DNA from 4 places in the Paenibacillus sp. HJGM_3 genome. Region 2 is predicted to be linked to each of the others. Evidence: riboswitches for the same ligand, from Rfam matches in the RefSeq annotation. Region 2 holds a riboswitch; each other region holds the start of a gene.
The links. A riboswitch is a leader RNA that binds a small molecule or an ion and turns the genes downstream of it on or off. The one in region 2 is predicted to bind ZMP and ZTP.
Positions count from the first base shown of each region.

Region 1: linked by a shared signal. The riboswitch ahead of ACI5FR_RS00475 (serine hydroxymethyltransferase) and the one ahead of rpiB (ribose 5-phosphate isomerase B) in region 2 are both predicted to bind ZMP and ZTP.
Region 3: linked by a shared signal. The riboswitch ahead of ACI5FR_RS20710 (bifunctional 5,10-methylenetetrahydrofolate dehydrogenase/5,10-methenyltetrahydrofolate cyclohydrolase) and the one ahead of rpiB (ribose 5-phosphate isomerase B) in region 2 are both predicted to bind ZMP and ZTP.
Region 4: linked by a shared signal. The riboswitch ahead of ACI5FR_RS28650 (DJ-1/PfpI family protein) and the one ahead of rpiB (ribose 5-phosphate isomerase B) in region 2 are both predicted to bind ZMP and ZTP.

Region 1 covers NZ_JBJGED010000001.1:101,704-109,453, forward strand. Annotated here, with positions in the region: gene ACI5FR_RS00440 (hypothetical protein) at 1-653, shown strand, start outside; gene ACI5FR_RS00445 (hypothetical protein) at 650-1,258, shown strand; gene ACI5FR_RS00450 (hypothetical protein) at 1,357-1,710, opposite strand; gene ACI5FR_RS00455 (DUF5946 family protein) at 1,831-2,277, opposite strand; gene ACI5FR_RS00460 (ABC transporter permease subunit) at 2,440-3,420, opposite strand; gene ACI5FR_RS00465 (ABC transporter ATP-binding protein) at 3,413-4,336, opposite strand; gene ACI5FR_RS00470 (GDSL-type esterase/lipase family protein) at 4,337-5,167, opposite strand; ZMP/ZTP riboswitch at 5,326-5,405, shown strand; gene ACI5FR_RS00475 (serine hydroxymethyltransferase) at 5,470-6,786, shown strand; gene ACI5FR_RS00480 (sulfite oxidase) at 6,786-7,750, shown strand, end outside.
Region 2 covers NZ_JBJGED010000016.1:143,464-151,213, reverse strand. Annotated here, with positions in the region: gene spoIIR (stage II sporulation protein R) at 1-503, shown strand, start outside; gene ACI5FR_RS18525 (L-threonylcarbamoyladenylate synthase) at 618-1,754, shown strand; gene ACI5FR_RS18520 (manganese efflux pump MntP) at 1,842-2,414, shown strand; gene ACI5FR_RS18515 (low molecular weight protein arginine phosphatase) at 2,429-3,016, shown strand; ZMP/ZTP riboswitch at 3,108-3,188, shown strand; gene rpiB (ribose 5-phosphate isomerase B) at 3,281-3,739, shown strand; gene ACI5FR_RS18505 (TIGR01440 family protein) at 3,763-4,329, shown strand; gene ACI5FR_RS18500 (serine hydroxymethyltransferase) at 4,366-5,613, shown strand; gene upp (uracil phosphoribosyltransferase) at 5,862-6,491, shown strand; gene wecB (non-hydrolyzing UDP-N-acetylglucosamine 2-epimerase) at 6,540-7,682, shown strand.
Region 3 covers NZ_JBJGED010000019.1:146,159-153,908, forward strand. Annotated here, with positions in the region: gene ACI5FR_RS20700 (C39 family peptidase) at 1-588, shown strand, start outside; gene ACI5FR_RS20705 (MFS transporter) at 640-1,890, opposite strand; ZMP/ZTP riboswitch at 2,034-2,114, shown strand; gene ACI5FR_RS20710 (bifunctional 5,10-methylenetetrahydrofolate dehydrogenase/5,10-methenyltetrahydrofolate cyclohydrolase) at 2,208-3,077, shown strand; gene ACI5FR_RS20715 (cyclodeaminase/cyclohydrolase family protein) at 3,074-3,733, shown strand; gene ACI5FR_RS20720 (sugar phosphate isomerase/epimerase) at 3,818-4,726, shown strand; gene purN (phosphoribosylglycinamide formyltransferase) at 4,719-5,309, shown strand; gene ACI5FR_RS20730 (hypothetical protein) at 5,568-5,804, opposite strand; gene ACI5FR_RS20735 (CapA family protein) at 5,944-7,326, shown strand; gene ACI5FR_RS20740 (fumarylacetoacetate hydrolase family protein) at 7,356-7,750, shown strand, end outside.
Region 4 covers NZ_JBJGED010000034.1:60,903-68,652, reverse strand. Annotated here, with positions in the region: gene ACI5FR_RS28670 (winged helix-turn-helix domain-containing protein) at 1-754, shown strand, start outside; gene ACI5FR_RS28665 (dihydrofolate reductase family protein) at 1,239-1,799, shown strand; gene ACI5FR_RS28660 (P-loop domain-containing protein) at 2,944-4,578, shown strand; gene ACI5FR_RS28655 (AAA family ATPase) at 4,713-5,255, shown strand; ZMP/ZTP riboswitch at 5,312-5,391, shown strand; gene ACI5FR_RS28650 (DJ-1/PfpI family protein) at 5,439-6,038, shown strand; gene ACI5FR_RS28645 (GNAT family N-acetyltransferase) at 6,100-6,636, shown strand; gene ACI5FR_RS28640 (helix-turn-helix transcriptional regulator) at 6,787-7,750, opposite strand, start outside.

The DNA.
Region 1 (7,750 bases), on a different contig from region 2:
ATAAGGACATGAATCAAAAGCCGGCTCAGATCATGCTGCCTGACAATACGTTGCTCAATGTCATGCATGTTGAGCAACGAGCGGAACGAGGACGGCTGCAGCTGAACGAAGCGATCGCCACTGTGGTCAAGACTACTGGCAATTCGCAAACCGCCAGCATAACGGCGAACCAGATGACGGTCTTCTACAATCACGGCTTGATCGATACGGTTCCGATTGGGACGATCCTTGTTCATCCCTTATCCGATCAACGGAACGATTACCCTTTACAAATGCAAGGTTCCGGCGGCTCCTCCGATGGATCCGGCTATTCCGCTTCCCTAGCCGCACGCGACTTGACCCTGGTCTCGTTCCAATCCAGCTTTCCGGAACGAATCTCAGACGCCCTGGAAATCGAGGTCGAAGGCCGGAATGCCTCGACCCCCGGACTGTTCCCGATCACGCTGGCCAAGGACGAACGATTCGAGATGCGGTATCAGTTCCGGTTGCCTCCGAGTGACGCGCGCCGATATGATGCATACAACCTTATGATCGCTTACAAGGAAGCAGGCACCGATTCGTTCGCCGCCGCGCAGTTCGTGAACATTCAACCGCAACTGTACGAGGAAGACTTGGCCCGATATGTCCGCCTGCGGAAGGAGGAATCGCAATGACGCCAGCTTTTCTCCGCTATTCGTGGGGACTTGTCCTTGTATTATTGGATATCCGCATTCAGTATTTCGATATCTTGGTCGATTTCATCGGCTATGCGCTCATTATCAGTGCGATCAAACAGTTGGCCCGTTTCCGGTCGGGCTATGGCAAAGGCCTGGTCTGGGCATGGCTGCTCCTGATCCTCTCCCTGCAAGAGATCGTACCCGTATTAGGAGAACCCGTTGCCATAACTGGCCAACCTGCGATTCCTACCGTTCCAATGCTCCTTTACGGCGCTCTGGTGATGCTGCTCACTTGGATCATGGTTCACCAGCTGCTAACCGAGATGCTGCAGCACGCTCGGGACGTTCAGAGAAGACATTTTGCCCACGCGATCGAAAATCGCCGGTTAGCCTATGGATTCGTTTCGGCCGCAGCTCTGCTCTACATGCCGTTCACCCTTAATGGGACGGAGAACGTAAACGTGTTGCTCCCCCTTCTGCTCACTTTCTCGGGTTTGCTGGCCCAGATCGTGATCATATTCACTTGCCGCCGGGCTGCCAATGAGCTGCGCCTGCCCGTACTGCCGGAGCCACCGCTCGACTCTGACGACGTCCCTAGCTAAAAAGACGCAAAAATAACGAGCCCATCCAGGCAAAACTGGAATGGGCTCATTTTGGGTTCGTTACTTACAATTGTTTTTACGAAGATAAGGACTGCATCTCAATTAGGCTTTGCCACGACATAAAATTGCCCATAAACATAAATCAAGAAAACTTCTTCGCGGTCCGCATTCAACAAAGGAATGGCAATCAAGATTTCGTTGTTCCCATTCTTATCTACTTCCGCACCGTCTACCCCGTTCCACTTGTAACCCTGCTTCAGCAATTCTTGCTTCTTCGCTTTGAAAGCATCGCTCTTCAACAGGTCCGCCACAATCTTGTTCTTCTCGGCACCTACCACTTGGCCGCACCCGCAATCATCGTTTGCGCTGACCCTGCCGATAGGGGATAACACTAACACCATAGCCATCATGCCCACAACAAAAACCATTAACAACGCTCGGCTGCCCTTCATCAATCGGAACCCTCCTCTGTAATCAACAGTCTCCTATTTATTCCATTCGAATCTCCTAAATCCTTCTATAGTTTTCCTCGACGCCCGATGAAAATTGTGTAAATGTAACTATCGTTCCCTCTACTCTAGCTCACTTCTTATCTGTTCTTTCCATTTGATTATGTTGGAGATGGCGTTTTTTTCACCACCCAAGTATAGATCTTCAATTGTCATTGACCAAAATTTGGGCTTGCGATTTCTTTCTTTGTTTGGAAGCGGGTTCGTTATTTTACCAACATGGTTTACTAACTCTCGATTTCTTTTAAGGATATACGCGGAATCCCAAGCATTGTCATAAGCCTCAGTAAATAATTGAACCGTTAATTGGTATCCCTCTTCTGTATAATTGGAAGGATGTTGGATCATATAACACGAAACAAGCCAAAAATGTAAAGCGTATAATTCTGGGTCATTATGCTCCCAAACAAGAGGAAAACCGAATAATTCATAGCAGGAAAACCCATCTATCTCCTTAGCTCCACATTCCATACATCTTCCAGACTCCATTACTGTACGGTTATCAACCACTTTAGAATAATCCTCCTATTCAAACTACTCCTTACAAAAGGTTACTAGATTGACGTTACGATAGGTCAACTTATTTATTTTCCATGTGTTAGCGCAACAAGGCCGCCGATCATCATTGCGGCAGCCTTGTTCTCATCTTGTGCTATTCGATACCCAACCTACTCAGACGACGTCCCGCCGGGTGAACGTGAAGAATGACACGGCCAGCGCGGCCGCCGCCCAGACGAGCAGCACGAGCATCGAGAAGCCGAGCGTCATGCCCGGAATCGGCGGAGAGGCGTCGGTCAGATACGGGATCAAGTCGAGATTGAGGTTGAACAAATATTTGGCCGACTCCCAGGAAGCGACCATGCTCTTCAGGATCATCCCCGAGATGAGGCAGGCGAGCATGATGCCCATCCCGGCCGCGGTACTACGGATCAGCACGGAGAGCATGAAGGAGAGCGTCGCCACTACGAGGGACACGAACCAGGCGAGACCGAATTCCATGAAAATGTATTGCCATTGCGGCACCAAATGCACGCCGGACGTATCGAGTACGTCCCCGTTCATGGCGAAGCCGGTCAACACTGGGGCCTTCCAGCCGCCGAAGCCGAACGCGAAGCCGGAGATGAGCGTCGACAGCAAGCCGAAGATCGTGATGATGATAGAGACGGAAAGCACAAGCGTCCAATATTTGCTGAGCAGGATACGCCATCGCCGGGCCGGCCGGGTGAGCAGCGCCTTCATCGTGCCAGCGCTATGCTCGGAGGAGACGAGGTCCGAAGCCATCACCATCATCATGAGCGGCAGGAGCAGCGTCGTCCCGTTCTCGATGAAGTTCCGCACGAACGTAGCGGCACCAGGCTCGGCCGGGTTCACATTCGCGTTCAAATAATAACGCTGCTGGGCGATCCGAACGATCAGCTCGCGACGCTGGTCGTCGTCCGTTCTCGGGGAGTTCAACCGGCTCTCCCAGCTCTTGATCCGCTGCTCCAGCACGATGCGCCAGTCGACGTCGCCGTACCGCCTCAGGTTGTCCTTCGCCTGCTGGCCCTGCGCGTAGGTGAAGACGGCGATTAGGACGCCGATGATGAGCGTGACGACGATCAGCTTCCGTTTGCCCGCAAGCTTGACCATCTCGTTGTAGATTAGATTAATCAATGCCCCGCCCTCCCGTCAGCTCGAGGAACAAGTCCTCCAAGGTAGGCACGCGCCGGGACATCTCCGTCACCGTGACGCCGGCGTTCACCAGCTCGCGATTCCAGACTCCGATCCGTTCGGCATCGCTTGGAGTCAATACCGCTCCTGGCTCGGTATCCGCATCCACATGCTCCTCCCCGCACAGCCGCCGCAGCACGGCAACGCCCTCCTCCAGAGGATGCAGCCGCCAACAGAGCTTCTCCTGCGAAGAGAGCAAGCTGTGCACCGCTCCAACCCGTACGACCTCGCCGCCCGAGATGATGGCTACGCGATCGCACATGAGCTGGATCTCGCTTAGGAGGTGGCTCGACACAAGAACGCTGAGCCCTTCCTGCGCGGCTAAGAAGCGGATGAACTCCCGCATTTCGCGGATGCCGGACGGATCGAGCCCGTTCGTCGGCTCGTCCAGGATGAGCACCTTCGGCCGGCCAAGCAGCGCCTGCGCGATGCCGAGCCGCTGGCGCATGCCGAGCGAGTACGTCTTGACCTTGTCGTGAATCCGAGCGGTCAGGCCGACCAGCTCCACCACCTCGCTCACCCGCGCTTCATCGACTCCATCCATCATCCGGGCAAAATAAAGCAAATTGTTCCACCCGCTCAAGTATCGGTACAGCTCCGGATTCTCGACGATACACCCCATCTGGCGCATCGCTTCCGGGAACTGCTTGTGCACATCGTACCCGCACACCTGAACCGTCCCGGCGGTAGGCCGCATCAAGCCGACCAGCATCCGGATCGTCGTCGTCTTGCCCGCCCCGTTGGGCCCGAGGAAGCCGAACACCTCACCACGGTGCAGCTCGAAATCCAAGGACTTGATGATATCGCGGCGGCCGATCGTTTTGCGTAGCCCGTGTACCGCCAATGTTACTTCGCTCACTTACGCCCCTCCCTGTTCGCCCAGCGCGGCCTCGATGCGCTCCGCCATCAGCTCGTATCCGTTCGCGTTCGGATGGAATTGATCGATATACAGCACGTCCTTGCTCTGGAACTGGAACAAGTCGAACGTCGGGACGAGCATTGTTTTCGGAAATGCAGCCAGTGTCTCGCCTGCCGCGTAGTTCCAGTCTCGTACGATTTTGCTCGTCACGGCGGAATTCTGCAGCTCGATGAACGGATTGTACAGCCCGATCAGGGTGATCGCCGCGTCCGGATTCAGCTCGCGCAGCCGGGTGAGAATCGTCTTCAACTGCTTGTTGTACTCGGTCTGCAGCGACGCGATTCGAGTCGATTCCAAATTCGACAACGTCTCTCCGCCGCGAAATAAATCGTTCCCGCCGATGCTTACGAGCAAGAGCCGGGCTGTCTTCACCTTCGCCTGCACGTCCTGCTGCTGCAGCAAACTGACCAGCTGAGGTGCCGTCTGCCCGTTCACGCCTAGGTTGTCATATACGACCTCTTGGCCGCCCTCCCGAAGTAAGTTCGCCAGCTTCCCGCCGTACCCTAGGCCTTCCGGGTCCCCGAATCCGCGGGTAAGCGAGTCGCCCAGACCGACCACCCGATATGCCTGATTGTTAGCACCCGGCGATGTCACCGGGGCGGCTTGCACCGGTTGTGCGGGAGGCGTAGTCGCAGATGGTTGCGGGGACGTCAGCACGACCGGTTCCCCTCCGCTGAAGTAATCTTTCATCGCCCAAGCCAGACCGCCCATCCAGACGAGCCCGGAGATGGCCGACACTACGATTAGCGCCTGCAGCATTTTTCCTCTCATCGGTATCCCCTTGTCCTATGATTCTATATCGCTTATTGCTAGAGAAACGTATCGTACCCTTCACAATAACATACGAAAATGAAAATAACCTTAAAGATTCAAGGAAGATGATAGAATGTTGAATATAGTCTGAATATTTGGTAAAATAATCCCGTGGACCAAGGATGTGTAACTGGCGGAACATGGGGAACCATGGGGGAGCACATCTCATATAGAGCCGTACGCCTGGGCGAGTGCACGATCGAGCAGATCGGAGCGCTCTTTTTTGTTGTCCAACAACAGTTGAAAGCGGGAGGATGGCCATGGAAAGCTGGATCGGTTATGTGGAGCGGCACGATGCGGAGGTAGGGCGGCTGCTGGCGGCGGAAGGGCGACGTCAGCGGAGCACGCTGAGCCTGATTCCATCGGAGAATTACACCTCGAAGGCGGTGCAGCTCGCGCTGGCCACCTCGTACACGAACAAGTACGCGGAAGGATACCCGTACTTGTGGGCCGGCGATACACGGGAGGAGACGAAGAACGGGCGATACTATCGGGGGCAGCCCAACACGAATGAACTGGAACGGCTCGCGATCCGGCGCGCGCTGGAGCTGTTCACGCCGAATCCCGACGCCTACCACGCGAACGTGCAGCCGCTCAGCGGTTCACCCGCGAATTTGGCGGTGCTGAACGCGTTCCTCGAGCCCGGGGATACGTTCCTCGGCTTGTCGCTCGACTATGGCGGCCACTTGACGCACGGCCATCCTGTCAATTTGACCGGCTCGATCTACAACGCCGTTCAGTACCGGCTCAATGCCGACTACGAGCTGGATTACGAGCAGATTCGCGAGCTGGCCCACCGGCATAAGCCGAAGCTCATCATTTGCGGTGCGACTGCCTATCCGCGGCAAATCCGCTTCCAGCTGCTCGGCGAGATCGCGCGCGAGACCGGGGCGCTGCTCGTCGCCGACATCGCCCACATCTGCGGCTTGTGCGTGACGGGCTACCACGAGCACCCGTTCCCGCATGCCGACGTCGTGACGACGACGACGCACAAGATCCTGCGCGGCCCGCGGGCCGGCCTCATTCTGTGCCGCCGGGAGCTGGGCGCCGCGATCGACCGCGCCGTGTTCCCAGGCCTGCAGGGCGGGCCGCACATGAACACGATCGCGGCCATGGCGATCGCCTTGCGGGAAGCGGCGAGCCCCGCGTACCACGCCTACGCCGGCCAAGTCGTGCGGAACGCGAAGGCGCTGGCGGAAGGGCTGCGCGAAGCGGGGTTCGTCCTCATGGGCGGCGGCACGGAGAACCACCTGCTCCTGCTCGACGTCGTGAACTCCATGAACGGGCTCGCTGTCCGAGACGGCCATTACTTGGCCGTGCAGCTGGAGAAGGCCGGCATCGTCGTGAACAAGAACGCCATTCCCGGCGACACGAAGCCCTGGTACCCATCCGGCATCCGCCTCGGCACCCCGGCGGTGACGACGCTCGGCATGCAAGAGCCGGACATGGCGCGCATCGCCGCCTGGATCGTCCGCGCTACGCGCGGCGCCTCGGACGAGGGCGAGCTGCAGCGCATCCGCTCGGAGGTGGCGGCGTTCGTAGAGGGATTCCCGGCGGGGGAGTTATTCGTGGAGTAATGGATCGCGATCATCATGGATTATTCAATGTCCTCATAAAAATAACAATCATGGCTATTCTCGGAGAGGAGTTTTCTATGAGGCTCTATAATCCTGGGCGTATCCCCCGTTCGGTCGTTCCTGAGAATCAAGAGTTTCCCATGCTGGCCCTCTCAAGTCAACTAACGCCGGAATCCCTGCACTATATCCGTAATCATTTTCCGTATCCATCTTTTTCTCCTGAAGATTGGCATCTGGATATTGGAGGTCTCGTGCGTAATCCGGTTAGGCTGCACTATGATGACTTAATGAGAATGTCAATGGTCTCTTTGCCGGTTACAATGGAGTGCGCCGGCAATAAACGGGCTTTTTTTCATCCTAAAGTACGCGGCGAGCAGTGGGAGCTTGGAGCGGTTAGTCATGCTGTCTGGACCGGAGTCCGCTTACGGGATATCCTTTCGGCTGCAAACCTATTAAGCGACGCGAACGAGGTTATATTTGAAGGAATGGATTTCGGACAGCGTACGGATATCAAGGGCACCTTCCATTATTCGAGAAGTTTGCCGCTTGCTATAGCCCTGCATCCGGATACGCTCGTAGCGTTGTTTATGAATGGGAAACCGCTGCCGTTCAAGCACGGTTACCCGGCGAGGTTAATCGTTCCGGGGTGGTACGGCATGGCCTCCGTGAAGTGGCTGCGGAGAGTGCTCGTCTCCGATCAACCTTTCGAGGGGCCCTTTCAGAAGCTGGACTATATGATCTACCAAATGAATCCTAATCTAGGTCGCCGACCAGTAACGAGCATGAAGGTAAATTCCGCTATTGTGCAACCCACAGATCAATCCGTACTAAAAAAAGGGATCCGCCAGGTGTTCGGAGTTGCATGGGCGGGAGAACATCCTGTCACACAAATTCATATAAGCCTGGATAAAGAACATACGTGGCAGACCGCGGTCTGGTTAGATCCGGAACAACGGTACAGTTG
Region 2 (7,750 bases):
ACGGCTACGCCGAGGATTATCAGGTCGAGCTCGGGCAAGTGCCGTTCCCGGCCAAACCATTCGGCAATAAAGTATATCCCGCCGGCACCTATGAAGCACTCCGCATCGTCCTCGGCAGCGGGCAAGGCCAAAACTGGTGGTGCGTGCTATTCCCGCCGCTGTGCTTCGTAGGCGTCAAGGCGAAAGCCGCACCGGCTCCGACTCCGGCGCCTGCGGCGGAACCAACGGTTAAGGATGCTCAGGCTGGTAAGGATTCGAAGGAAACTAAGGCTACCAATGGTTCCAAGGAAGGCCAGGCTTCCAAAGACCCGAAGGCTACGCCGACGGTTAAGCCCGTCGGAAAAGCGGACTCCGCGGCAAACGTAGGTGAGAAGAGCGAAGCAGTTCAAGCAGGTGCCAGTGAAGATGGCGCTCCGAAAGCGGAAGTGAAGTTTTTCGTGTGGGAAATCGGCAAGAAGATCGGCCATAAGATCGGGCATGTGGTGAAGAGCTTGTTTGCCTAAGCGCCGCCCAGCCGTCTGATCGGGAGGCTCTGCATGACAGTCCGGGGCCCGGCACGCTATAATAGGAGAATTGGCAAGCTACTTCATCCCCATCTAGATAAGGATGCATTTCGAATGACCATTACATGGCAAGTCAATCCTCAAGCCGTGGACGAAGCCGTGGAGGGCGACGTCCCGGCTTCCCTGTTGGAAGCGGCGCGCCTGCTCGCCGCCGGCGAGACCGTGGCGTTTCCCACCGAGACCGTGTACGGGCTCGGGGCGGACGCCACGAACACCGCGGCGGTGGAGGCGGTCTTCCGCGCGAAGGGACGGCCGTCCGACAATCCGCTCATCGTGCATATCGCCGATTGGACGGAGCTGGACGGGCTCGTCGCCGAGGAAGGCTTCAGCGACACCGCCCGCCTCTTGATGGCCCGGTTCTGGCCCGGGCCGCTCACGCTCGTGCTGCCGGCGCGTCCCGGCGCCGTGAGCCCGCGGGTCACGGCCGGGCTCGCGACCGTCGCCGTGCGCATGCCCGCGCACCCCGTGGCGCGGGCGCTGATCCGGGCGGCGGGCTGCCCGGTGGCGGCCCCGAGCGCGAACCGCTCGGGACGCCCCAGCCCGACGCTGGCGGCGCACGTCCACGAGGACCTGGACGGGCGCATCGCGGGTCTGGTCGACGGCGGACCGACCGGCGTCGGGCTCGAGTCGACGGTCGTCGAGGTGGTCGGCGACCAGGTGCACATCCTGCGGCCCGGCGGCGTGACCGCGGGCCAGCTGCAGGCGGCGGCGCCCGCCTGCACGATCGTGGCGCCCGGCGCAGCCGCCGGCGCCGAAGCCGCGTCGCCCGGCGACGCGGCGGCCTACACGCCGAAGTCGCCCGGCGTGAAGTACGCGCACTACGCGCCGCGGGGCGCGATGACGCTCGTGCGCACGCAGCCGCCTGCCGGCGGCGCAGCCAACCCCGCGGCGACGGACGCCGCCGTCGCGTGGATTCAGGCGCGTGTGAACGAAGCGCGCCGCGTCGGGGACCGCACCGGCATCCTGACGACGCGGGAGCGGGCGCCGCTCTTCGACGCCGATCTCGTGCTCGCCTGCGGCAGCGCCGACGACCTCGAAGCGGCCGCACACAGCCTGTACGCCGCCCTGCGGCGGTTCGACGAAGCGGGCGTCACCGCCATCTGGGCGGAGACGTACCCGGAGGAAGGGTTGGGTGCGGCGCTTATGAACCGCATGCTGAAGGCGGCGGGCGGCCGACTGGTCGACGCCTGACGGATCGGCTGCTGTCGTGTACATGTTTCCCCACTTGTCCGCATATGTTGGTTAAGAAGTGCAGGACAAGGATGTGGGGGAGATTCCATGACCGCCGTTACCATTAACGCCTCGGCACATGCCGGGCAATTCATTACGATTTGCATGATGGCCTTCGCCTTGGGCATGGACGCCTTCTCCCTCGGGATTGGCATCGGGTTGCAGGGCATCCGCCTGCTGCATATCCTCCGCATCAGTTTGGTCATTGCGCTGTTCCATGTTATGATGCCATTAACGGGGATGTTCATGGGCCAGTATGCCAGCGCCCTGCTGGGAGACGTAGCGCTCCTGGCCGGAGGCGGGCTGCTGCTTCTCCTCGGAGGCCATATGATCTACAGCGCCTTTCATACGACGTCCATCACGGCGTTCGACTATAGAACGCTGTGGGGCGTCCTGTTGTTCGCGATCAGCGTCAGCATCGATTCGATGTCGGTGGGCGTATCGCTAGGGTTGTTCGCTACCGATATTGCTTTGACCGTGCTCATGTTCGGCTTATTCGGCGGAATCATGTCCATCGCGGGCTTGCTGCTCGGCCGCAACGCCGGACGGTGGACGGGCCGATACGGCGAAGCGATCGGGGGCCTCATCCTGGTCGCGTTCGGCATCCGATTTCTATTTTGAAAGGGTGGGGTGGGATGAGCGTTCAGCGGATTTTGTTCGTATGCACCGGGAATACGTGCCGAAGCCCGATGGCGGAAGGCCTGTTCCACGTGCTGACGAAGTCGAGGCAGGGCAATTGGGAAGCACGATCGGCCGGCGTGTCCACGAATGGCGGGTCCCCGGTGTCCCAGCATGCCGCGACGGTTCTGAGCCGCAAGGGCGGCGTGGACAAGCGGCGGTCCGACAGTCTGAAGGCCGATTGGGTCGAATGGGCGGACTTGATTCTTACGATGACGGGTTCCCATAAGCAAGCGGTGCTCTCCCGGTTTCCCGAAGCGCTGGACAAAGTGTTCACGCTCAAAGAATTCGTGATGGACGATCCGGGCTTGATGCGGCTCCTGTCGGAGCGGGGAGAGCTTATGTCCGAGCTGCTCGTGAAGCAAGCGCTCATGGAGCGAATCGAGGAGCAGGAGCTCGACCGGCTGGAGGAGCTGGAACGGCAGCTGCCGAGCATGGATATTCAGGACCCGTTCGGCGGATCGCTGATGGAGTACGAAGCGTGCGCGGAGGAGATCGAGAGCGCCCTGCGCAAGCTGATCGAGAAGCTCGATTCCATGCGGTGAGCGGGAAACGGCGGCATCCGAGCGGGGCGGCCGCCTAGGCGGTAGACCCTTTACACTATAAGGCGATTGAGGTATGATGAAGATAAGATGTTGGACTCGGTGTAACTGGCGACAATCGGGGAGGACCCCAATGGAGCATCGAGGCATACGGCCGGTCGCCTGGGCAAAGAGCAACGATCGTTTTCGGACGATCGCCTGCTCTTTTTTTCATCTTGGGCCTTGTTTCGGTTATACTACAGGTAGATTGGAAGGAGGAGTAATCGTATGAAAATCGCAATTGGGGCGGACCATGCCGGCTTTCGGCTAAAGGACGACGTGATCGCTTATTTGAAGGAAGCGGGACATGATGTGGAAGATTTCGGCTGCCATTGCGCCGATTCGATCGATTACCCGGACTATGCGCTGCCCGTCTGCGAGCAAGTGGCGAGCGGTCAAGCCGACCGGGGCATTCTCATCTGCGGCACGGGCATCGGCATGACGATCGCGGCGAACAAGGTGCCGGGCATTCGCTGTGCCTTGGTGCATGATCTGTTCTCGGCCAAAGCAACACGGGAGCACAACGACTCGAATGTCTTGGCAATGGGAGAACGGGTCATTGGACCGGGAGTCGCCCTTGAGATCATCAAGATTTGGCTGGACACGCCGTTCTCCGAAGGCCCGCGGCACGCCAACCGGATTCGGAAAATCAAAGAAATGGAAGACAAATTCGCCATTCATCCTTAATTCAAGCTTGGGGTGATCAGGAAATGTCTAAGCAATCGAATGAGCTGCAAGCCGCCGACATCACGGCGGACGTGGAGCAGATTTTGCGCGAGCTCGTGCAGGCGGGTAACATCCGCCGCGGCCAGGTGGTCGTCATCGGCACGAGCACGAGCGAGGTCGTCGGCCAGCGGATCGGCACGGCCGGGACCGAGGATGTCGCAGAAGCGATCTTCCGCGCAGTCGAGCAAGTGCGGGGCGAGGTCGGGTTTCAGCCCGCCTATCAATGCTGCGAGCATCTGAATCGGGCGTTGGTGGTGGAGCGTGAGCTGCTCGACTCCAACCCGACGCTTGAGGAAGTGACCGTCGTCCCCGTACGCCAAGCGGGCGGCTCGATGGCGGCGTATGCGTACCGGCATCTATCGAATCCCTGCGTCGTGGAGTCGATCCAAGCCCATGCCGGCGTCGATATCGGCGATACGTTCATCGGTATGCATTTGCGTCGTGTCGCGGTCCCGGTACGTCCCTCGATCCGCACGATCGGACAGGCGCACGTGACGATGGCCTATACCCGGCCTAAGCTGATCGGCGGCGTCCGGGCGGTTTATCAATAATTCAACTATTTACTTATCCCGGGAGGAATCGGACTCATGGAACATTTGCGCAAAAGCGACCCGAAAATTATGGAAGCCATTCAACTGGAACGCGGCCGGCAGCAAGATAAAATCGAACTGATCGCATCGGAGAACTTCGTCAGCGAAGCGGTTATGGAAGCGATGGGCACGGTCTTGACGAACAAATACGCCGAAGGCTATCCCGGCAAGCGCTACTACGGCGGCTGCGAGTATGTGGACATCGTCGAAACGATCGCCCGCGACCGGGCCAAGGAACTGTTCGGCGCGGAGCACGTGAACGTGCAGCCTCACTCGGGCGCGCAAGCGAACATGGCTGTTTACTTGGCCGCCCTGCAGCCCGGCGATACCGTGCTCGGGATGAACTTGGCCCACGGAGGCCACTTGACGCACGGCAGTCCGGTGAACGCTTCCGGCCTGCTCTACAACTTCGTCGCTTACGGGGTAAGCGAGAAAGACTTCCGCATCGACTATGACGAAGTGCGCAAGCTCGCGTTCAAGCACAAGCCTCGCTTGATCGTAGCCGGCGCTAGCGCTTATCCGCGTATTATCGATTTCGCGGCTCTGGGCCAAATTGCGAACGATGTAGGCGCGCTGTTCATGGTAGACATGGCGCACATCGCCGGTCTGGTGGCCACCGGCCTGCACCCAAGCCCGGTCCCGTACGCGCATTTCGTGACGACGACGACGCACAAGACGCTGCGCGGGCCGCGCGGCGGGATGATCTTGTGCCGCAAGGCGTGGGCGCAAGCGATCGACAAGGCCGTGTTCCCGGGCTCGCAAGGCGGTCCGCTCATGCACGTCATCGCCGGCAAAGCGGTATCGTTCGGCGAAGCGCTGCAGCCTGAATTCGCGACCTACTCGAAGAACGTGATCGGCAACGCCCAAGTGTTGGCCGAAGGGCTGATGGCCGAGGGCCTGAACATCGTCTCCGGCGGCACCGACAACCACTTGATGCTAGTAGACCTCCGCAGCATCAACATCACCGGCAAGGACGCCGAGCATGTGCTCGACGAAGTTGGCGTGACGGTGAACAAGAACGCGATTCCGTTCGATCCGACGAGCCCGTTCATCACGAGCGGCATCCGGATCGGGACGCCGGCCGCTACGAGCCGGGGCATGGACGCGGCCGCGATGAAGCAGATCGCCAAGATCATCGCGATGACGCTGAAGAGCCCGAAGGACGAGAGCGTGTTGAACGAAGCCCGCGGCTTGGTGAAGCAGCTGACGAGCCAATATCCGCTTTACGCCGGCTTGTCCTACTAAGTATTACGAAGGGTTATGGATCCCGAAATCACGCACCTCCGAAGCGCCGCTGCAGGCGGCATCCGGAGGTGTTTTTGTGCGGCTGCGCAGGCATAACCGGTGGCCTTTGATTCAGAAATGCCTGCCAGAAGCTGGCGTGTAAATGAATCGTGCAACGCGCAAAATACAATGATATAATAGGACGGGTATTTGGACGAAGTCGCGCATGGAACACGATGGCAGACTCATTAGGTTCAGGAGGAATTCGCATGAGCAAGGTTTTCGTATGTGACCATCCCTTGATACAGCATAAGCTCACATACATACGCGACGAGAATACGACCACCAAAGATTTCCGGGAGCTCGTCGATGAAGTCGCGACCTTGATGGCGTACGAAATCACGAGGGACATTCCGCTCCAGCACGTCTCCGTGAAGACGCCGGTCAGCATGGCCGATTGCCGGGTGATCTCCGGACGGATGCTCGGGCTGATTCCGATCCTCCGCGCGGGGCTCGGGATGGTGGAAGGCATCCTGAAGCTGATTCCGGCGGCCAAAGTCGGTCACGTCGGCTTGTATCGCGATCCGGAGACGCTCAAGCCCGTGGAGTATTACGTGAAGCTGCCGACGGACGTGGAGGAACGGCTGCTCATCGTGATCGATCCGATGCTCGCAACGGGAGGATCCGCCATCGCGGCGATTCAGGCGCTGAAGAACCGGCAGTGCAACCAGATCAAGCTGATGTGTCTCATCGCGGCGCCCGAAGGGATCGCGGCGGTCCAGCAGGCTCATCCGGATGTGGACATCTATGTCGCAGCGATCGACGATTACTTGAACGATCATGGATACATCATACCCGGCCTCGGCGATGCGGGGGACCGGCTGTTCGGGACCAAATAGAGAATTCCATTGGGTATTAGGGATAGGGAAAGAAAGGGAGAGGGAACGATGCAACGTCTGAAAATCATGACCATCTTCGGAACGAGACCGGAAGCGGTGAAGATGGCTCCGCTCGTCCTCGAGCTGGAGAAGCATCCGGAGCACATCGAATCGATCGTCTGCGTCACGGCGCAGCACCGGGAGATGCTCGATCAAGTGTTGGACGTCTTCCGCATCAAGCCGGATTACGACCTGAACGTGATGAAGGCCGGCCAGACGATCAACGAACTGACGATCCGCATGCTGCAGGACCTGGAGCCGGTGTTCCGCGAAGCGAAGCCGGATATGGTCCTCGTGCATGGCGACACCAGCACGACGTTCGTGGCGAGCTATGCCGCCTTCATGCAGCAGATCGCCGTCGGCCATGTGGAAGCGGGGCTGCGGACGTGGAACAAATATTCGCCTTATCCGGAGGAGATGAACCGCCAGTTGACGGGTGTGCTCTCCGACGTTCATTTCGCGCCGACCGATTGGTCCGCGAACAACCTCCGCCGCGAGAACAAGCCGGAATCGGCCATTTATATCACAGGGAACACGGTGACTGACGTCGCGCAATACGTGACCAAGGAAGAGTACTCCCACCCCGTGCTCGACTGGGCCGGCGACCGGCGCCTCGTGCTGATGACCGCCCACCGGCGGGAGAACCAGGGCGAGCCGCACCGCAACATTTTCCGGGCAGTGCTGCGGCTGGTGGATGAGTTCGAGGATATCGTGGTCGTGTACCCGGTTCACATGAGCCCGGCGGTACAAGGGCCGGCTCGCGAGATCCTGGGCAACCATCCGCGCATCAAGCTGATGGACCCGCTCGATCTGGTAGACATGTACAACTTCTTCCCGCGCACCCACCTGATCTTGACCGATTCGGGGGGCATTCAGGAGGAAGCGCCTTCGTTCGGTATTCCGGTTCTCGTGCTCCGTGATACAACCGAACGGCCGGAAGGCGTCGAAGCCGGAACGCTGGAGCTCGTCGGCACCAACGAAGACTTCATCTACGCCCGGGCCCGTACGCTGCTGACCGACGAAGCGGCTTATGCCAAGATGAGCCGGGCGGCCAATCCGTATGGGGACGGACAAGCGTGCAGCCGAATCGTGCAGGGGATTCTTCATCATTTCGGGCGGATTTCGGACAAGCCGGCTCCCTTTACGACATAACGAACGGCCCCCCCTTGCGAACCTTGTCGACTTTTTGTGCGAAACCAAACAGTCGTACTGTATGCTGT
Region 3 (7,750 bases), on a different contig from region 2:
GACGTTCCCCTCATCAGCCAGCTGCCGGAGCTGTACAACGGCTGCGAGATTACGAGTCTCGCGATGCTGCTCGCCTACCTCCAGCAGCCGATCGACAAGCTCGACCTGGCGTCGATGCTGCCGAAGGACGAGACATCGCCGGAGTTCGACGAGGACGGCAATATCGCCGTATGGGGAGATCCCGACATCGGGTTCGTCGGCGATATTTATGGGAACGAACTGGGCTACGCCGTCTATGTGAAGCCGCTCGCGCATCTGCTCGAGCAAGTGTACACACCTGGCTCGCTCGACCTAACAGGTCTTGACTTCAGCGAGATCGAGCGTGCGGTGACTGACGGGAAGCCGGTCGTCATCTGGAATATAGCCTCGTTCGAGCAGAGCGATGCCTGGACGACATGGAAGACGCCGGAAGGCAAGGAGGTATCGGCGACATTCCAGGAGCATTGCGTGCTGCTTGTCGGATTCGATGAGGAGTCAGTGTATGTGAACAACCCGTTCGAGAACATCCAGGCGCAAAAGGTGCCCAAGTCGTCGTTCATCGTAGCGTGGGAACAGATGGGGCGGATGGCACTCACCTATCAGAGCTAGCAGCCCGAACGACAAATAACCTGATCGGCCCAAACGCCGATCAGGTTATTGTCATTTAGCGGGCTTTGGCTCAGGACGCGGTTCGGGCAACGTGTCCGGTTTCGGGGCCAGCACCCTTAGGCGAATCAGCGTCTTCCACACCCAGACGGCGTTCAGCATCAAGAGCGCGCTCGCGATGTAGAAGATGCCTCGGATGCCGATGAATCCGGACAAGAATCCGCCGACTACAGGGCCGATCATGTTGCCGAGGGAGAGGAAGCTGCTGTTGAATCCGTAAGCGCGGCTCTCCATCCCGTCCGGCGTGTACTTGCGAATCAGCGCGTTGACCGAAGGCAACAGCCCGCCCATGAACATCCCGAGGATGAACCGGATCGTGAACAGCTGCCATATGTTGTGCACGAGCGCCTGCGGGATGAAGAGCAGCCCGGCTCCGATCAGCGAAATCATCAATATTTTGGACTGGCCGATCCGATCCCCCAAGCGGCCGAGCAGCGGCGAGGCGATCATGTTCGAGAAGCCGGTGATCGAGCCGACGAGACCGGCATAGAACGCCAGGTAAGCCCCGGGTCCATGCAGCTCCTGCACGAAGATCGGCATGAGCGGCATCGAGCTGAGCATTGCGAACTGGATGAGCACCGTCACGGTGAATAGCGCGGGCAGCTGGGGAATGCGTCCCAGCGTCTTGAACCCTTCCACCACGGAGACGCTCGGCTTCTTCGCCGCTTCCTTGGCGTTGAACGATTCCTTCACGATGAACAAGGCCAGGAGCGATGCGATGAACAACAAGGAGCCGGTGATGTAAAAGATCGGGCGGAAGCCGATCCACTCCGCGAGCAGGCCGCCGATCAGCGGGCCGAGGATGGTACCCGCCACGCCGCCGGACTGCAGCGTACCCATGGCGAAGCCCATGCGGCTCTTCGGTGTGGTGGCGGACATCAGGGCCGTCGCGGCGGGCACATACCCGGAGATCGTGCCGTTCAGGACGCGGAGCAGGAGCAGGTGCCACACGTTGCCCGAGAAGCCCATGAGCGTCATCACGATCGCCATGCCGAAGCCGGAACGAAGCAGCATCATTTTGCGGCCGTACCGGTCGGCGAGCTTCCCCCACAGCGGCTGGAAGAAGAACGACGTAATGAAGTTCCCGGCGAAGATGACGCCCGCCCACATCGACACCTTGTGCGGCTCGGTGATCCCGAGCTCCTGGATGAATAGCGGCAAGAACGGAATGACCATCGTCATGCCGCCCATGACGAGGAATTGGCCGAACCAGAGGACCGCCAAATTCGCTTTCCAATTTCCCATTTGGACTCCCTCCTAATATTGCAATATTATATCACTTTGTTTGGACAAACACATAAACCATTTGGTAAGATGCAAGTATCAGCCCTCCGTTGACCGCCTTCGCGCCTTGAAAGTTCCGCGTGCCGGCACACGGAGCTTGACTGTCCGGTTCGGGTAACTGGCGAGCGTGGAGCACCACGAGGGAGCCCGGATTGTCATATATGCCGTTCGCCTGGGTGAAGCATTTGGAATTGATCGATTGCGGGGAGAGTTTGGTCTCGTCCGATGGATCAGCGCCGAATGTTTTTTGTTTTTCAATGTGGAAGGAGACGAAAAAGATGAGCAAACTGTTGAAGGGCAAGCCGGTTGCGGACGAAGTGTACGCGGAGCTGGCGCAGCGGACGGAGACGCTCCGGGCGGACGGCGAAGCCTTGCAGCTCGCGGTCGTAACGGTGACGGGGGACCCGGCGTCGGCCTACTACGTGCAGGCGAAGCGCAAGGTGGCGGAACGGATCGGAATCGGGTTCCGCCTATATGAATTTGCCGCCGACTGCACGGAGGCGGACTTGCTCGCTTGCATCGCAGGGCTCAATGCCGATCCGGCCGTGCATGGCATCATGCTGGAGCTGCCGCTGCCGAAGCATCTGTCCACGAGCCGGATTACCGAGGCGATCGAGCCTCTGAAGGACGTGGACGGCGTGACGCCGGCGAGCAAGCTCGCGCTGCTCACAGGCGCGCCGGGACTCGTCCCCGCTACGCCGCAAGCGTGCATTCGCCTCGCCAAACACTACGGCTACTCGCTCTCCGGCAGCAACGTGACGCTCGTCGGGCGCGGGAAGACGGTCGGGATGCCGCTGTTCCACCTGCTGCAGCGGGAGCAGGCGACCGTCACCGTATGCCATTCCCGCACCCGCGACCTGAAGCAGCATCTCGCCCATGCCGAGATCGCCTTCGTGGCGGTCGGGTTCGGCGGTCTCGTGACGAGCGGCATGATACATCCGGAGCTCGTCCTAATCGATGCCGGGATGAACGAGCGGCCCGACGGTACGATCGCGGGCGATGTCGATCCGGACGCCGGCGCGATGGCCGCGGCATTCACTCCGACGCCGGGCGGGATCGGGACGCTTACAACGGCGCTGCTGTTCGACAACGTCTACAAGGCTTACGAGCTGCAGCGGGCAGCGGGACAGAAGGAGGGACATCTATGAGCACGAACGATCAGGAAGCCGGCCGCAAGCCGGCGTGGGACAGCACGATCAAGGAATTTCTGGAGGAAGCCGGGGCTGCGAAGCCTACGCCGGGCGGCGGCAGCGTCGCCGCGCTCGTCGGGGCGCTCGGTGCGGCGATGGCTTCCATGGCGGCTAATTTCACCAAGGGCGCGAAGTATGCCGATGTGGCGGACGAGGTCGAGTCCGTCTTGGCCCGGCTGCGCGAGATGTCCACGATGTGCGAGGATCTGCTCGAGGCGGACATCGTCTCCTTCGAGCGGTACATGGCGGCGATCCGGCTGGCGAAGGATACCGACGAGCAGAAGGCGGCTCGACGGCACGCGATCGAGGAGGCGTCGCACGAAGCCGTCGCCATCCCGCTCCGGCTGATGGAGGCATGTGCGGAGGCGCTTGGCATCGCCTGTGAGCTCGCCCCGTACGCGAACAAGAACGTGATCTCCGATCTAGGCATCGGAGCGGTCTTGTTCGAGGCGGCCGCAGAATCGGCGCTGCTCACGGTCGAGATCAACCTCGCGGCCATGTCCCCGTCCGAACGGCGGGACGAATACGATCGGGCGAGCCGGGAATGGATGAGCCGGATCGCGGAGAGGAAGGTCGCCGCCGTAGACGCAGTCCGCAAGCGCATCCGGGAATAGCCACAAAAAGAGGAGGAAAGTCCCCCAATTTGTGCTAATCTGAGTTCATATTGACTTTCAGAGAGATGAGAGAGGGGAAGCACATTGAACCGAAGATTGCAAATGGGCATGTGGAACGGGTTGGACCCGGCGCATTGGGAAGCTTACACTACGGAGCGGATAACAGGACTCGAAGTGTCGCAATTCCGAAGCCTGGAGCAGATGGAAGAGCTGCATGCATTCGTGGAGGCGAAGGGGCTCGGCTACGGCATCCATACGCCTGTGCTGGGCGGACAAGGGTATTCGCTGCCGGCCATCACCTCCTTGGAAGCGGCGGATCGCGAAGCGGGATTCGCGCGGCTCGCGGAGGAAGCAGCGGTCGCGAGGCGGTTCGGGGCGAACTATTTGCTCCTGCATTATCCGTATCCTTCGATCTTTCCGAGCCTGCAGGACGAAGCTTACATGCGGCGTCTCCCTCAGTTCGAGCACTATTCCATGGATCATTGGAGAGACAGCCCGTTCCAGGAATATACAGAGAGAGCGTTCGAGCGCATCGGCGAGCTGCAGGCGCGTACCGGTCAGCGCATAGTGTTGGAGTACGATTTTTTCGGAGATTACGAGATGGGATGGATCGCCGAACTGTTCCGGCAGTATAGAGACATCGGGCTTGTTGTGGATTTGCAGCGGTTCGATGTCCATCGACGGGTTTTCCCCGGCTTCGACCCCTATGCTTACATGGATGCGGTCGCTCCGTTCGTCTACCTAGTGCACTACAGCAATGTGAAGTATGGGCCGGATGCGATGGACCGCCATCTGCCGGTGCTGCCGGAGCACGCGGAGCTACCGGACTATGGCGACGCGCCGAGGTATCTCGAGTACTTGTCCCGTCGCAACGACCGGTTTCACCTCACATTCGAGCACAATCCGGCACGGGTGACGAAAGAACAGCTGGCGGAATGCTACGAGCACGCTGCCGAGATTATGAATGGGAAGGCCAGGGCCGGAAATGCGTAAACCGAATTTGGCGCTGTTCGCTTCCCATAACGGTTCGAATGTGCAAGCGATCCTCGATGCTTGCCGCGAGGGCCGTCTGGATGTGCACGTATGTGCAGTCATCAGCAACAACTCCGGGTCGTATGCGCTGGAGCGGGCCCGTCAGGCCGGCATTCGGGCGTACCATCTCAGCTCCGTCGCGTATCCGGATCCCGTGGAGCTCGACCGGGCGATCCTCGGGACGCTCATCGCCACGCACGCCGATTGGATCTTCCTCGCCGGGTACATGAAAAAGCTCGGGCCAGCCACGCTCGCCCATTACCGCGGCAAGGTGGTCAATACGCATCCGTCGTTGCTGCCGAAATTTGGGGGCCAAGGAATGTATGGCCATCACGTGCACACGGCGGTGTTGCAGGCAGGGGAGCCGGTAACCGGAGTTACCGTTCACTTGGTCGAGGAAGCTTACGATGAGGGGCCGATCGTGGCCCAAAGCGAAGTACCCGTGCTGCCCGGCGATACGGTGGAGACATTAGGCGCGAGAGTACAGGAGCGGGAGCGCGAGTTGGTCGTGGAGACGCTAAGACGCCTGTGCCGGGGCGAGTGACGGCGTTCCCGGAGGCGGCGTCCTGCTCGGCCATCAGCTCCATCTTGCGCACAATGAGCCGGTCGATGTTAGCCTTCTTCTGCTCCACCTTCCACTGCACCCGCTCATATTCGGCGGCGAGAGACCGGCGGGTCGCCTCATGCTCGGCGTCGATGCGCTCCGCCCGTTCGAGCTGCCGCAAGAGCTCCTGCTCGAGCCGATCGATCCGCTGGCGAACCGAGGCACGGTGCAAACCCCATAGAGTAGTCTTCAGCCGTCTCATAGCGACTCGTTCCGCGAGACCCACTCGGTCAGCCGGGCTTCGAGCTGCTCGAGCTGCCGGAGCTCCTGCCGGCTTCTCTCTACGGCGCGTCTCGAAGGCAGCAGCGCTGCCTCGTATTCCTGCCGCTTCGTCTCATTCCGCTCCTCCAGCAGCAGCCGTTCCGTCTCCAGTACACTAATATACCGTTCAACGCTGGCCGGCGTGTAGCCGAGCCAGCCTTTTCTTCCTTTCATGGGTCAATCGCTCCTCTCCTCCATCCATTCTAGCACGAGCGGCCGGAAGGATTATGCCTCGTTTTGTAGCGGGGGCGGACCGCAATGGCCGCAAATCTGCTATAATGAGGAATGAAATGGTGCGTATAAGGAGTCGCTAATGAGAGAATCGCGTTCGGAACGACATAAGAAAAGCAAGCCCCGCCTTACATTCAAAACCCGCGACCTGGTGCTGCCGCTGGCCGCGGTGCTGCTCGTGGCGGTCATCGGCCTGACGGTATGGGCCATAGGAGGCGGGCGCGGCTCGACCGCTACGGAGCCGCCGGAACCTAGCGGGGACCCCGGGGGCGGAGCGGCAAGTACGGCGACGCCGAAGCCGACCGGAACTCCGGAGGCGACCGCCAAGCCAGGTACGCCGACGCCGATGCCGTCGCAATCGCCGTCGTCCGGCGGGACGGCGGTTCCCGCACCAGGCGCGACACATACGCCGGGTACGGGCGGAACGGCCAAGCCGGACGACGATTCGCGGGTCAAACTCGCGTTCGTCGGAGACGTGATTTTCGCGAGTACGGTTGAGACGGTGTTGCGCAGGGAAGGCTTCGACTATCCGTATCGCAATGTGAAGTCCCACTTGCAAAACGCCGATGTAACGGTCGCCAACCTGGAAACGCCGATTACGAGCCGAGGCACGCCGCAGAAAAAAGATTTCGTGTACCGTTCCCCGGCCGAGGCGCTTCCCGCGTTCAAGGAAGCCGGATTCGACCTGGTCAATATGGCCAACAACCATATTCTGGACTACGGGATCGAAGGGCTGCTCGACACGTTCGACCATCTGGACAAGGCCGGTATTCAGCATGTCGGGGCCGGCCGCAATGTGGCGGAGGCGTTCCAGCCGGTCATTGTGGAGAAAAAGGGGATCAAGGTCGCGTTCCTCGGCTTCAGCCGCGTCGTAGAGAATGCCGATTGGAAGGTCGGCAAGGATAAGGACGGACGCGACCGGCCAGGAGTCGCCGACACGTACGCCTTGACGCTGCCGATCGAGACGATCAAGCAAGCGAAGGCGAAGGCGGACTTGGTCGTCGTCATCACCCATTGGGGCATCGAGCGCAACGATATGCCGGAGAGCTACCAGCGGGAGTTTGCCAAGAAATATATCGATGCCGGGGCGGACCTGATCGTCGGCGGCCATCCGCACGTGCTGCAAGGCTTCGAGTCGTACAACGGCAAGTGGATTGCGTACAGCACCGGCAACTTCCTGTTCACGACCCGGGCGGATGCGCCAAAGACTTGGGAATCGGGCATTCTGCAGGCGTCCTGCACGAAGCAGGGGGCTTGCGAGCTGGGTCTCGTGCCGGTTTGGAACAAATGGGCGCTCCCGGACTACATGCTCGAGCCGGATAATCTGAAGCTGTTCGAGCGGTTGTCGAATATCTCGTTCGGCGCTACAGTAGACAAGGACGGATCGATTCGATCCCGACCGGGCGCCCAGAGCTCGGCGTCGCCGAAACCAACTGAGAAACCAACTACGAAACCAACCCCTTAGACGGATATACAGAAGGAGACCTCCATCATATGCTGAAGCAGACTCGCAATGTCTATTGCGTTGGACGGAACTATAGGGCCCATGCCGCCGAGATGGGCAATGCGGTGCCGGAGCAGCCGATGCTGTTCGGCAAACCTACGCACGCCTTGGTCGAGATGGACGGCAGACATATCGTCCTCCCAGGAGCACAGGGCAGCGTCCATTATGAAGCGGAGCTTGTGGTGCACATAGCGCGCCCCTATGAGTCCGGCATCCGGGTCGACGAGATGGTCGACCAATATGCGCTCGGGCTCGACTTAACGCTCCGCGATGTGCAGGATACCCTGAAGAAGAAGGGGTATCCTTGGCTCGCGGCCAAAGGCTTCCTCCATTCCGCGCCTCTGACGGCGTTTCGTCCGTTCCCGGGTGTGGCGGCACTGCAGCA
Region 4 (7,750 bases), on a different contig from region 2:
GGCCATCCACTGGAGCAGCGGAAACAATACATCCCGGTCGGTGCTGGAGCAGATGTACTCGACAGGCGAGTTGATTATACATCACAAAAAAGGAACGCGTAAGTATTACGATATCGCCGAGAAGTACATACAGCCACATCTGCTGAATGCGCCGGAGCCGCTGGTGGGCGAGCTTGAGCATCACAAGTGGCGGGTACTGCGTCGAATCGGTGCTGTTGGCCTTTTATGGAATCGCGCATCCGATGCCTGGCTGAACATATGGGGATTGAAAGCGGAACAGCGCAACGAGGTTTTCCGCCTGCTGTTGCACGAAGCTCGCATTGTTGCTGTTGCCGTGGAACAAATGAAGGATTTACTGTACTGCCGCGTGGAGGACTTGCCGCTTATTGAAGCCGTCTTGCAAAATCCGGAGCCCAAATGGCGCTGCGAGCTGATTGCCCCACTAGATAATTTCATATGGGACAGAAAACTGATCAACGAATTGTTTGGATTCGATTACACCTGGGAGATTTCCACGCCTGCAATCAAACGAAAATTCGGCTATTATGTGTTGCCTCTACTATACGGAGAAAGCCTCATCGGACGAGCCGAGGTAATCGCGGAGCGAAAAGCCGGGACGCTCGTTGTTAAGAACATCTGGTACGAGAACGACAGAAAGCCAACAAAGCAATTGCGAACAGCCTTGAACAATTGTCTTCAAAATTTTGCATTATTCAACGGATGCGAGACGATTACGACAAAGTCTATGAACTGATATTTCCAGTTCCCCGGTAACATTTGCCGACAAGTTTCCGCGTACGAAATAGGTAAACCGACGCGTCCGGTAGCGCCTGTGTACATGAGTTTCTAGTGGGGGTTCAAGTGCGGCGGGCTAAACTAACGGGCAGTTTAAATTAGCAATCCATAAGAAACAACCCAAGCTGAAATGTGCTAAGCTGATTTGGAGAAACACGCAATAGAAATTCTGAGTACTGCCGACACTGTCATTTGAGGACGTGGGACTTATCAGGGAATGCACAGTTATTGGCCATCTGTGCCTTCGAACCCATCAGCTTCGCAATATGAACGGAATCATGCCGAGTGGATCGGAAAAGACAGCCAAAATCGTTTTTTCCACGACACTGGAGAAAGTCGAATGGAACAATTCCAGATTTGTGAAAGAAAATGTCAAGGAAGAGATCAAGAACCTCAAGCAACAGGCAGGCGTTGGAAACTAATAATTGGAGGGCGTTATTGAAATGGCTAAACTGATCTACGCTACTAACGTATCTTTGGACGGTTACATGGAGGACGAGCAAGGCAATTTAGAGTGGTCGATCGCCAATGACGAGACGTATGCGTTCTGGACTGACTTCCAACGGACGATTGGCACCTACCTCTACGGGCGTCGACTGTACGAGACGATGGTGTATTGGGAGACGGCGAGCACCGGCGGCGATCAACCGGAGTTTAGGCGGGAATTCGCGCAGATCTGGCGAGCGGCTGAGAAGATCGTGTATTCCCGGACGCTTCAGGCGGTGTCAAGCGCCAGGACGAGGATCGAGCGCGAATTCGATCCGAATGCGATCCGGCGGCTGAAGGAGTCCCCAGGAGCCGACATTACGATTGGCGGCCCCGAGCTTGCCGGGCAGGCGATGAGCGCGGGACTGATCGACGAGTTTCATCTTCTTCTTAATCCGATCGTCTTGGGTGGAGGTAAGCGAGCATTGCCGGACAACCTCCTCATGCGGCTCGAGCTGCTCGGTGAGCGCCGCTTCCGAAGCGGTGTTGTTCATCTTCACTACCGCGTGATCGTCTGACCGCGACGCTAGAGTGAAGTTCAGGAGATACGCTTTCGAGCTTACTATAATCAAGTGAAATTACGGAAGAAGGAAGTTATGAGCGGCTTCCATATTTGAACTAACGAAGTACGTTAGTTCAGTCAAGTTATTTACTCCTGTATTTTTGAAAGTCTCAGTTGTAGGTACAATAATAACAGAAAGTCTCAAATGAACTCGCACAAAGTCTCGTTCGTCCTGTTTGGGGTGAGCAAAGTTTTTAGAAAGGCTATGACTCGTTTAACGCAGTATTACAATCGGTTCCTGACGCAACTAGAAGGTTATTGGGTTTCGGCTTTAGACAGTTTACAGTGATGGTCATGATCGAAAACTACTGCCACCATGCACCAGATCCAAGAGAGACTGATGGACTGAAGGAAGAACAACCCTATGCACAAGCTATAATAAGAAACTACTTAAAAGGAGCACCGTTTCTTTTTAATGCAATTGAGGTGTAAGGCTGCCGGGGTACTAGGATCGGAGCCATTTCAGGATTTGAGTTAATTATAATTATTATTTCCCTATATTGTAGATGATCTTAATGCTATGATTGTGTTGCTGTAAAAATAAATCGTAACGAGGTGAGGACAATGAAAACAAAAAAATATACGTCTTGTCCTCATGTTGCTTTTTAGTTATTTTTTTACGAATACATCAGGCTCTGAGGGCAGGATTCACTCTCAGGGCTTTTATATTTAGGCAGAAGGAACGTTTATGCTTTCTTGCCGGTCTATGACAGCCACTTACGGAGTGGCTGTTATTTTTTTAGGACAAAAGGTTGGTCAAGGCAACAATAGTGGTTTTATTTTGATATTGGTTAGGATTTAATCGTTTATCTTTCAAATTGATCTGAACTCTATTAGGGGGAATATGTATTGATTTTGAATTATTTTGGATGGAATTCATTTTTCGCCATGTTCAAGCAGGCTCATACCTGGAGATTAAGGGGCGATCCGTTTCGTCGTTACCTTGTTCCAAAAGATAAGGGGCCCCCTTCATGAGATATCGTTTCAGCTTCGGCATCGTTTCCCGTTACTCACCGCTTTCCAATATGAAAGGATGATGCTTTATCAAAAGACTCGCTCAATATTTTCGCACATTACAATCCGGACAGTCATCTTACAATATGATTTATGAACCTGACCCAACCTATTGGAATAATGATGTCGCCTATTACATTGAACGGACACATAAACTCACACTGGATAAACCATGTATCACCATAAAAATACCTTTTGACCGTCTCGGCTTAGATGAAAATAGGGATCAAGTTGTTCTCTCAGATTTTGCCTTAAGAGAATGGGTTGATCATATTGAGGCGTTAAATGAAATGATTTATAACCGGTCACGACCTGATAAAGAAAATGGGGCTTTTTATTGTTTTCGTCCAACCAATGTGGTGTTGCAACGTAATGCATCCTTTGTCGAAGTCATCTCGGAAAAATGGTATCTATGCTTAATGATTACAGTTCAACTTCCATTCAGGAATAATGATAAAGCTATGCGCATGCTCTGCAAAATGCTTCCAAAAGAAGTGGAGAAGTTTATTGCCAAGTTTGATCTCATCAAATTAAATGTTGCCTATGAATTGGTAAAAAAACAAAATAGGATTCGCGAATGGCTGAAAACCAGTGATTATTGTGCGTTTATTGCGAATGGCAGCATTTTGCCAAGAAATAAAGACAACAGCGGGCCACTGGAGGGTGCTTTGCCTTTTACATCCCCGGAAGATGTTGAAGTTGAAATTTGTGGTTTGCGAGGAATGGGAATAAAACATGGCGTGACGGTCATCACCGGCGGTGGTTATTCGGGTAAAAGCACATTGTTGGATGCACTAAATTCGGGGATTTACAATCACAGCATAGGCGACGGACGAGAATTTGTGATTACAGATCAAAGTGCAATGGAAATATCTGCAGAGGAAGGCCGTCCCATAAAAAATATCAATATTACGCCTTTCATAAAATGGATACCCAATGGTTCGGCTGAACAGTTTTCAACTGACTACGCCTCAGGATCCACATCGCAAGCCGCAAATATTATGGAGGCCATCAACTACGGGTGTAAGCTTCTTCTTATTGATGAAGACAGAAGTGCGACGAATTTTATGATTCAAGACATCAAAATGCGTTCCTTAATCAAGCATGAACCCATTACACCTTTCACGGAACGTGTCAGGGAGCTTTATGAGTCCGTTGGCGTATCTTCCGTTCTTGTTATTGGAGGTAGCGGTGAATTTTTATCTGTTGCCGATCAAATCATCCTGATGGACAATTTTGTGCCCAAAAACGTAACCCAGGAAGCCAAAAAATTATGTGAATCCGACAAACCACGCGAGCGTATTCCCCTTACAAATTGGGAGATAGAAAGAAAAATAACCACCGATCACTTTTCGAGCTATCCACAGGGCAGTGGTACAGAAAAGCTGATGGTTTCAACCATGGGATACATGATGATAGGTGACGAACAAATTGATATCAGAGGGCTTTACAATATCACATCACACGCCCAGCTTGCAGCGATTGCCTTTTTAATTCGAAAAATCGCTATAAGTAATCAGGATCGCCTCATCTTTCTTCATGAAAAGATCAAAAAAGCTCTCGAAGATATGGAGAGAGAAGGCGTGGATATTGTATTTTCTTCCTTTTTTCCTGGTTTCGAAAGATGGCTTGAATTACCAAGAATTAATGAAGTATTATCTGTCATAAACCGAATGAAACATTTGACTTTTATTCAGCCTGAGCCCTCTGAACACCTCTAATTACGACATAAATATAGGCTGTATGCCGTTGAACGGGCAGTAAGAGCGGAATAAATCAATATATCTAAAATCACACTTAAATCCCTTAATTTATTACCCTTATAATATTAGGTAAAAAGAAAGAAGCGAGATTAATGCTAACGGAATGTCCTCGCATTATTCTAATTACCGGAATAATGGCGAGTGGAAAATCAACAGTAGCCCAGTTGCTCTCCGAACGGTACGAGAAATCGGTGCATTTACGGGGAGATATTTTCCGGAGAATGATTGTTAATAACCGTAAAGAGGTTCAACCAGACGCCGGAAGTGATGAATTGGATCAATTACGGCTACGTTATCGGTTGGCCGCGCAATCCGCTGATGCCTATTTTCAAGCAGGATTCACGGTTGTAGTTCAAGATGTCGTAATTGGTCCTATGTTGAATGAATTTATATCTTATATCCAAAGCAGCCCTTTTTATTTGGTGGTTCTTTGTCCAAACTCATCAGTTGTAACCCTAAGGGAATCTGGCCGTTTAAAGAAAGGCTATGGTGTTTGGACCGTTGAAGGGTTGGATAGTCTGCTGCGAAATGAAACACCTCGAATCGGAATGTGGTTGGACTCATCTGAATTGACCCCTGAAGAAACCGTTAATGAAATTATAACGAGCCTGCAAAATGAGGCATTTCTTAAATAAAAGATTGCAGGATAATGCAACAAAAGCTTGCTTAAGTTTAAATTCGCTGATTATAATTTGGTATGTGCGACTGGCGTAAACGTGGAGAACCACGAGGGAGCACATCTATCATCTGCCGTACGCCTGGGCGAAGTATTCGGTCTTAGACTGAATGCTTTTATTTCTTTTATGGGAGATGATGAAATGGAACAGGCACGGCAAGGAAGAAATGTAGCAGTATTCATTTTTGAACAGGTTGAACCTTTGGATTTTGCAGGACCATTTGAAGTTTTTCTTGCAGGAAGTAATAGAGGGCAAGACTTCCAAGTTTACACTGTGGCGGAACATGACAGTCCGATAATTGCATTAGGAGGTCTAAGCATTAATCCGGCTTATACTATCGCTAACTGCCCTAAACCTGATCTATTGGTGATTCCTGGAGGGTGGGGTTCAAGAAAAGAAATGAACAATGAAACGATTACGAACTGGATCCGAGAAGTATCAGATGATATAGAAATCATCCTGTCTGTCTGTACAGGAGCCTTAATTTTAGCAAAAGCCAAGTTATTAGATGGTCTAAAAGTTACAACAAATCGCTCGGCTATTCATGAATTAAGGAATGTTGTACCAACTTCTACTGAGATAATTGAAGAAGCTCGTTATGTTGATAATGGGAAGATTGTATTATCCGCTGGAGTATCCGCTGGCATGGATGCTGCTTTGTATGTTGTAGAAAAATTACTGGGAGAAGATAGAGCTATAGAAGCTGCAAATATTATGGAATATGACTGGAAAAGAGATTAACTAAACGGGAACGATAGTTTTACACTAAACCAAGTTGATACTGCATTTTAGGGGGTTCAAAGTGTTATTTCAATCTGGAAATCTTCGAGTCCGTAAATTATCCAGTAAAGATGCGGGTTACCTGGTAAAGTGGCTTTCCGATCCAACAGTGCTGCAATATTACGGAGGAAGGGACCGTCCTCATAGTTTAGAGATGGTTAGGGAGATTTTTTTTAAAGAGGAAGATGATGAAATAAGATGCATTGTTGAATACGATTCTAACGAAATTGGCTATATTCAGTTCTACGAGCTGGATGAAGAAGGAAAAGAACGATTTGGTTATACAGAGGTTGAAGAAAAAATATATGGTACAGACCAATTTATTGGAGAACCAAATTATTGGAATAACGGGATAGGTAAATTATTAGTTAGTTCAATGGCGGAGTATTTAATAACTGCACTAGGTGCAAGTAAAATCGTTATGGACCCACAAACTTGGAACGCAAGAGCCATTGCGTGTTATGAAAAATGCGGGTTTAGAAAAGTAAAGTTATTACCTAACTACGAATGGACGGAAGGTGAACAACGAGATTCATGGCTAATGGAGTTTTCTAAGTAGTTACATCCCGGGTAGCTATTACGGCAACCGGCCAGCGCTACTCGATATAAGGGAATAGCGGTTGACAATAGTGGCCTATATTCGGCTTCCAGGATAGTGCGACGTTTGCGACAGAAGCATTTAGGATCATTAGAGGCAGGGTTGCGTCGTCTATCCCAACCTCTTTCTATTCATCATGCTCGCTCGCCGGTATTCGCTGGGCGAAAGGCCGGTGCGGCTTTTGAACATGCGGTTGAAGGAGGAGATGTTGCGGTAGCCGACCTGGCTGCCGATGGTTTGGATATGCAGATCGGTATCCAGCAACAGGAGTTGGGCATTTCTCAACCTGGTGTCATGCAGATGCTCGATGAAATTGAGTCCGGTCTTCTCCTTGATATAGGTCGAGAGGTATGAGGGGCTGAGCTGGAACTCCACCGCCAGGACATCCAGCGACAGATCCTCCATATAGCGTTCCTGAATCGCTTTCATGATCTGCTCGACGACAGGTTCTTCGGCGTCCTTCTTTTCCTTGATTAGCGAGGCCGCTCCCTTCAGATAGGCACCGAGCTCTTCGTTATACTCCGTAACCGTGCAACACAAATCCAACCGCTCAGCGGATAGATCCCATTGTCGGACCCGATCGGCAGGTAAGTTGCAGTGGAAAAGCAGCTGCCGTGTCTTGTCGATGATAGCTCCCGCCAAACGACGGAACGCCTCAAGGGAGTTTTCACGAAGGTCAAGTTCCTCGAGTGTCACGTGCGCCAAATTGACAAGTTCCTCCTCGTCTCCCACCATCATCGCCGCCACAAATTTCTGTTCACGTTGGAGCGTCCAGACTACGTCGTCATCGGATTTACCCGCACCAAGCAGGATCTGTGTCTCCTCAAGCGGACGAGCCTGCATGAGTATGCGCTGCAGCTGCTGGTAGGCTTCGTTCAACCGAATATCGGAACCGAACAGGGGGCTGATGGCGACAGTCACAAGTACATGCCTCGTATCCCGGTCGAAGATTTGCTTCAGTCCTTCCAGCAACGCCGGAATTTCGCCGCACGCGAGGCCGGGGACGATGGAGAGAAAGCGTCGCTGCTCCACCTGATAAGTCAATGAAGAAGGAACGTATTCGCCCGTAAGCCGT